DNA from 3 places in the Paenibacillus lutimineralis genome. Region 1 is predicted to be linked to each of the others. Evidence: riboswitches for the same ligand, from Rfam matches in the RefSeq annotation. Region 1 holds a riboswitch; each other region holds the start of a gene.
What was found. A riboswitch is a leader RNA that binds a small molecule or an ion and turns the genes downstream of it on or off. The one in region 1 is predicted to bind cyclic di-AMP.
Positions count from the first base shown of each region.

Region 2: another riboswitch for cyclic di-AMP. It lies ahead of EI981_RS16130 (hypothetical protein); the one in region 1 lies ahead of EI981_RS00510 (C40 family peptidase).
Region 3: another riboswitch for cyclic di-AMP. It lies ahead of EI981_RS23665 (TrkH family potassium uptake protein); the one in region 1 lies ahead of EI981_RS00510 (C40 family peptidase).

Region 1 is NZ_CP034346.1:108,881-111,149, reverse strand. It holds gene EI981_RS00520 (M1 family metallopeptidase) at 1-293, shown strand, start outside; gene EI981_RS00515 (hypothetical protein) at 359-1,192, shown strand; cyclic di-AMP (ydaO/yuaA leader) riboswitch at 1,413-1,548, shown strand; gene EI981_RS00510 (C40 family peptidase) at 1,552-2,043, shown strand.
Region 2 is NZ_CP034346.1:3,659,670-3,661,938, reverse strand. It holds gene EI981_RS16135 (MerR family transcriptional regulator) at 1-64, opposite strand, end outside; cyclic di-AMP (ydaO/yuaA leader) riboswitch at 351-590, shown strand; cyclic di-AMP (ydaO/yuaA leader) riboswitch at 695-892, shown strand; gene EI981_RS16130 (hypothetical protein) at 1,009-1,416, shown strand; gene kdpA (potassium-transporting ATPase subunit KdpA) at 1,467-2,269, shown strand, end outside.
Region 3 is NZ_CP034346.1:5,350,194-5,352,462, reverse strand. It holds gene EI981_RS23670 (CPBP family intramembrane glutamic endopeptidase) at 1-712, opposite strand, end outside; cyclic di-AMP (ydaO/yuaA leader) riboswitch at 1,065-1,221, shown strand; gene EI981_RS23665 (TrkH family potassium uptake protein) at 1,297-2,269, shown strand, end outside.

The DNA of each region.
Region 1 (2,269 bases):
TCGATATAAGCCGTAAGGGCGCCAATTACCCAGAGGTTTCCATATTGCTCTCGTTCAAGGACGGACATACTCTGCGTAAAACTTGGAATGTGGATAACGACACCCTGAAGATTAAGGTCCAGTACAAAGAGCCTGTGGATTGGGTACAAATCGATCCTGAATATGCGCTCGTTCTAGAGAACAAACATATTAACAACTACCTGAAGGCGGAGGTTCAGGAACCAGTGGGTACCCGCTCTACCTTAACGATCGTCAAATTGCTGGAGATCGTACTCGGATCGTTATTATGGTAGATATCTAACCTCTGCGGCCGTATTCTATGAAGCCTTACCTTAACAAAACTCTGAGGGGGAAAAGTATGATCTATATACGTAATGGATGGAGTCTTATAAAAAACCAGCTTCCCTCTATTATCATTCTGTTTCTGTATCAACTGCTCTGGGGACTATTTTTATACAGGCTCGTCAATTCAGTAGTTACGGAGGTCTTGGTTAGATACCCAGATCCCCCGCCCAATATGCTCAGCCAGTCTCTATTCCTTCTGGAAGGTCAGTACGAGCTCAAGCATAGCCCAGACATCCGTCTCTATCTGGGGATGCTGCTCGGCATGGCTCTCATCCGACTGCTAGTGACGCCCCTGCTCCAGGCAGGGATCCTGTATGGCTTAATGTCCAAGGAGGAGCGAAAGAGCGGACTTCCGCTGTTCCGAGGCATGAAGGAGTTTGGGAAGCCGGTGTTCTTCTTCCTATTTATCGAACTTATATTAATCAGCCTTCCCCTATTATGGATTCTCCCTCACGTTCAGGGACTTCTGCCAGACATACTTCGCTCAGGAACCATACAGATCACCCCGATCCTGAAGATGTCGGGCGTTCTACTTGCATGGATGATCTATTGCTGGCTCATTGACCAAATCTCGCTGTTCGCGCAATTTGGCTATCTTTTTAAAAAGGGGCTATGGGGTTCTATTCTAATAGGTATTCGATATGCGCTTCCTGGAGCAGGCATCTCTCTCTTACTTGGAGCTTTTGCACTGATCTTGTTCTTAATCTTTGGCTCAGTATCGTGGATATGGACCGGAATACTCGCTCTTATTCTGCAGCAAAGCTATCCTTTCATACGAAGTTTGTTTAGAGTTTGGGAAATAACCTCTCAATATCAACTATGGGAAATGAAATCACAAAAAAGTTAATTTTTTTTCACTATTACAATCCCTTATACCACAAGGCCTCCGCCAGAATCGGAGGCCTTGTTCTTTGTTTTTCTCTCTGAATCTTGTGAATTAACCATTGCCAAAATATACTTCTCTTTGTTACAATAACAACAGCAGAAATTCAGTAACAGTTTTGTAATCATTATTGTCATAATAAGTCAAGTAATAGCAATAGCGAGTGTAATTATAACAATTATTTACGAAATCATGGCCGAATTCCCTTAACGGGGAACGGGGGAACCACTTTGGGTGAATTGATCTCGCTAGAGAGGGATCATAGGGAACCTTCAACCGAATCCGTAAGCTAACCTCGTAGGCAATCGGAAGGAGTATTTTTCTTGAAGAAACAGTTAACTACATTAGCTCTTGGTGTTACATTGCTCTTCTCCATCGGAACTGGCAGCGCTTTCGCAGACTCCAAATTAGACTCTGCTATTGATGGAGCGCTCGGAACGAAGTATGTATCCGGTGGTACAACGACTTCTGGGTTTGACTGCTCAGGATTTACGATGTATGTATTCTCCAAAATCGGTATCAAGCTTCCTCACCAATCGGGATCGCAATATAAAATGGGCGAATCCATATCCAAGGATGAACTACTCGCCGGCGACCTGGTGTTCTTCAACACTTCAGGCAAAGGCATATCTCATGTGGGTGTTTATGTAGGTGAAGGCAAATTTGCTCACGCTTCCACTTCCAAGGGCGTTGTAATTAGCAAATTGAGCGAGAAATATTATGTAGACCGTTATGTTGGAGCTAAGCGCGTTATGAGTTCTGACAAGTACGAAGATGCTACTGGAGAAGTTACAGATCACGATGATGTAGAATAATAACGAATTTTAAGCCCGCGGCGATTCAATTAGAATCACAACCGCGGGTTTTTTATTTGCCTAAGGGCCTGCATTCCCCCTACTTCTGGCCCTTTATGCCTATGCACTCAAATATAAACACAGACTTACAGATCAAATCTATCGACAAGCTTGTCAAACCTGGGCGGGTTTGGTAAAATGACCAATGTAATAGTAACAAGTTTGTAAACTTTATTGTAACTATCGT
Region 2 (2,269 bases), 2.9 Mb from region 1:
CGTAGTAACGAAGCGTCTTGACGGATACTTGGCTGATTTTTGAGAATTCACTGATTTTGAACATGGCTACACATCCCTGCAGGTAATTTAAATAGGCTTGCACTTGCTTACCGAGTATAACGTTCCAGTAAAGGGGAGAGTCAAGAGGTCGGTTACTATAATCTGTGGGAGCCTTATAAAAGAATTTAAAATCAAGAGTAGAAATGAGCTATAGCGAAAATTAGAGAGTGTTGCATCAATGTAAGCGGTATATTTTCGTATTCCTTTAAATTAATCGCCTTTTTTGCCGGGAAGTTGGCTTTACAGTCAAACCTTGCAGCGGTATGATTCAATCCATAATCAATATTAAGCAATTCCGATCGCTTAATCTCTGGGATGTTCCAGAGAACGGGGGAACCAACAAGAGCTTGCTGTGTGATGATCAACGCAGCTTGCTCATCGTCTGAATGGCCAGGGCTGGTGTGAGAGCCAACACAGGCCATTCGGACAGGGGTGAATCCTGAGGAAGAGACCATGGACTCTTCTCAGGTAGGGCGACTCTCACCGCCCGAATCCGTCAGCTAACTTCGTCAGCGTGGGTATGAGAGAGGAAAGGTGACTGCGAGCCGCAACGAATTCGGCCACAGAGGACCGTTTGCCTCTGTGGTTTTTTGCGCTCTAATTTGAAAAATGAACTAAAATACAATGCAACATCAATTAAAATTCGCTGAATGCTGTCGTGAATATGACAGCAGCGGGGGAACCAACGGTACTGAGTGATGCCCGATCTGCGGGCTTCTAAACCTTAGTTCCATGGGGTGAATCGCTTGGAGGATAAACGTATTCTCCAAGGTAGGGCGACTTCCGCGCCCGAATCCGTCAGCTAACCTCGTAAGCGTCTAGGAAGAGGCAACCACCAAAGGTCGGGTAGTGGGTCTAAGACCACTCATTAAGCCGCGGGGAAGGTTACTATCTTTCCTGCGGCTTCTTTTGTGTTGTCCTCTGCAAATTCGAGGAGGGTGTTCTCAAGTGGAGGAAGAGTTTGTTCTAGTAGCAGCACCGAATCCGGTTGGACTGAAGTTTATTTTGCTGCTGATCGCGGCGAAGCGTAATTTTGCGGTCCTGGTGAACAACAAGAAGGAGGAAGAAGTCCTTCATAAACTGGGCGTAAGACATGTACTGCGCATCAAGACGGATGACGAGCAGAGCTGGATCGTCCCGCCGTTTCCGATCGGACGCTGTTATATTTTTGAAATGAGCATGACATTAACCTGTCGCTATTTGCAAATCTGTCGGAGATGGACGCGTGATCAGATTTTCATTATCACTCCGAATAGAAATCCGCGCATGATTTACAAAGGGTTAGGAGCTTCTTATGTCATTCATTCCGTAAGCGGAGAGGTTGGATTTCTGCTTGCAGCAAAGCTTGAGCAATAAGCTAGAGCTAAAAAATCATTAAGTAGGATTCCAGATGGGGTGAGTGTGTTATGGATTATTTACAAATGTTCATTGTGATTGGCGTCATATTGTTGCTGGTGAAGCCGGTTGGAACTTATATATATCATGTTTTCTCAAATGTACCGAATCGAAGTGATCGCATCTTCGGAGCAATGGAGCGGTTTATTTTCAACATAGCCGGCTATAGGCGGCGCGAAGGGATGGATTGGAAGAAATATGTGATCAGTCTGCTGGCAACGAATGTGGTATTGATGACAATCAGTTTTCTACTTCTCAGTCTGCAGCAGTGGTTCCCATGGAATCCCGAAGGAAGCGGCAGCATGGAGCCGACACTGGCATTCAATACGGTAATCAGCTTCATGACCAACACGAATCTGCAGCATTATAGCGGGGAGACAGGGCTTAGCTATTTCTCGCAAATGGCTGTAATCACAATGATGATGTTCACATCAGCCGCTACGGGGTTATGCGCCGCTATCGCTTTTATCCGCGGAATTACAGGAAGAGGCCAACTGCTGGGGAATTTCTTTGAGGATTTTGTGAAGGCGATTGTCCGTATTCTTCTGCCTGCTTCTCTGATCGTGACGCTGCTACTGGTCGCGCTCCAGGTTCCGCAGACCTTGCAGCCTACCACGGCAGTGAACACGCTGGAAGGGACTGTACAGCGAATCTCGCTTGGACCGGTGGCCTCGCTGGAATCCATTAAGCATTTGGGCACGAACGGTGGTGGATTCTTTGGAGCCAATTCATCCCATCCGTTCGAGAACCCAAGCGGGTTGACGAATGCAATTGAGATGTGGTCAATGTGGGTGATCAGCGCGTCATTACCTTA
Region 3 (2,269 bases), 1.3 Mb from region 1:
TGAACTTCGTCTCCATTGAAGCTACCGCGCCATATTCGAAATGAAATTGTATCTGGGCCTGTGACTGTCCGATCTCGTAATTTGGCAATTCATACAGTAGACCGTATTGCCCTTCGGTGGTAGCCAACTTCAGATCGGCTTCACTCACTCCTAGAGTCTTCAGGTAAGGGCGGACTAGCTGCTCTTTATCAGTCAGGCTGATATCGCCTTCCCGGGCCACCAGAGACAGTGTATTCTCGCGACCGTAGTCGAGTAAAGTTTGCTTGGTGGCATTACTTGTCGAGATGACCTTCTCAAAGGCAACGACATTGCCCTCCTGCATATTTATGTCGATGCTTAAGAGGCTTAATATGTCATCCGGGTCTGTAAAGGTAACATGGAAGACGTCATAAGGAAATTGTTTGCCATAGGATTTAGAATATTTGCCGACTAAATTTTCCTTCGTCAAATATCCGAACAGTTCAGGCTTTGTATCGTATGTAACGTGAGCATTCTGAAAATTGCCGTTGATGCCAAGCTCCGTCTGAGCGAACGAAGCGGCGGCTTGCCTGGCTTGATCTTTGCTGATGGTCTTGCTTAATTGTTGCTCCGGCTCGTTCACGGAAGGGAGCCAAAGCTGCAGGACGATGAAGAGGACCAATCCAATCGCAGCAAGTATCCAGAGTGCTTTAGGTTTGAGCAAGATCCCAGGTGAGTTCTTGGAAGTTTGCATTTTTACAGCTCCTTTTACACTTTTTTCTAAACAAGGAATTGTTCAATGTGTCCGCTTGTCGTAACCAGTGAGTTAGAAGCGGGGGTGACATTGGGCGTAATTCTTAAAAAACACATTCAATTAAAGATAACATAGGGGACCTTAGGTTCGCCAATCGGGCTATAGTTCACGAGAATCTGCAATATCTCTGGTAAGGTCTCGCACGGCTCAGATAATGGAGTATCATAATCATAGTTTCACGCCTTTTACGTCTTTTTCGAGTTATTTAATCCAAAAGAAACTTTGTTATTACACGCCGATAAGGCTTATAATCCATTTGACGAAAATGAAATGAAAAACAATGAAACAATAAAATATTAAATGGCCGAATTTCTTTACGAAAACGGGGGAACCGATTTTTAGGGGTGAGTTTCGCTGAATTCCTGGATATTCCAAGGATTCAAGCGAATAGGGCAACCGTTCATGTCCGAATCCGTCAGCTAACCTCGTAGGCCTTTGAGCAGGGACCAATCAATAAGCATTGGATTTCCAGTGCTTTTTTTCTTTGCTACAAAAAGGATGGAGTGATTAAGTTGCAGTTAAACATGTGGGTAAAATGGTTCAGGTTTTCCCCGCCACAGATTTTAGTATTGGGCTTCGCAGCCATTATTCTCGTTGGAGCACTACTGTTAATGCTGCCGATCTCAAGTACAACAGGGGAATCCTTACCATTCGTTGATGCGCTGTTTACCGCAACTTCAGCAACCTGTGTGACTGGATTGATCGTCGTGGATACAGGGACATATTATTCTACGTTCGGTCAGGTCGTGATTATGCTGCTGATTCAGACGGGCGGTCTCGGGTTCATGACCGTGGCAACCTTATTCTCGCTCGTATTCAAACGTAGAATATCGCTCAAGGACCGTCTTTTGCTGCAAGAGGCGATGAACCAGAACACGATGGAAGGGATCGTCCGCTTGATTCGCAAGGTTCTGATCTATTCCCTGGTCATTGAGAGTAGCGCCGCGTTAATCTATACGATTCGCTGGTCCTTTGATATGCCGTTTGGACGCGCGCTATATTTTGGAATATTCCATGGAGTGTCCATGTTTAATAATGCTGGTTTTGACTTGTTCGGTCATTACCAGAGCCTTACTCGCTATGTAGGCGATCCGATTGTTAACCTGGTGACGATGTTCCTGATTGTATCTGGGGGCCTTGGATTCATCGTGTTGTCGGATCTCGTTGACTTCCGGAAACACCGTAAGTTATCGCTTCATTCCAAAGTGGTATTGACGATGACAGCTTCGCTTATTTTGGTTGGGGCTTTGGTTATTTACGTATTTGAGTTTACGAATCCAGGCACATTCTCAAGCCTTAGCTGGGGAGAAAAGATATGGGCTTCCTTCTTCCAGTCGGTATCGCCGCGGACGGCGGGGGCAAATACGGTCGACCTGGGCTCGCTAAGGCAGGCAACTCAATTCTTTATGGTCATCCTTATGTTTATCGGTGCTTCCCCGAGCTCTACCGGGGGTGGGATTAAGACAACGACCTTTATGATTCTGATCGGCGCTGTAA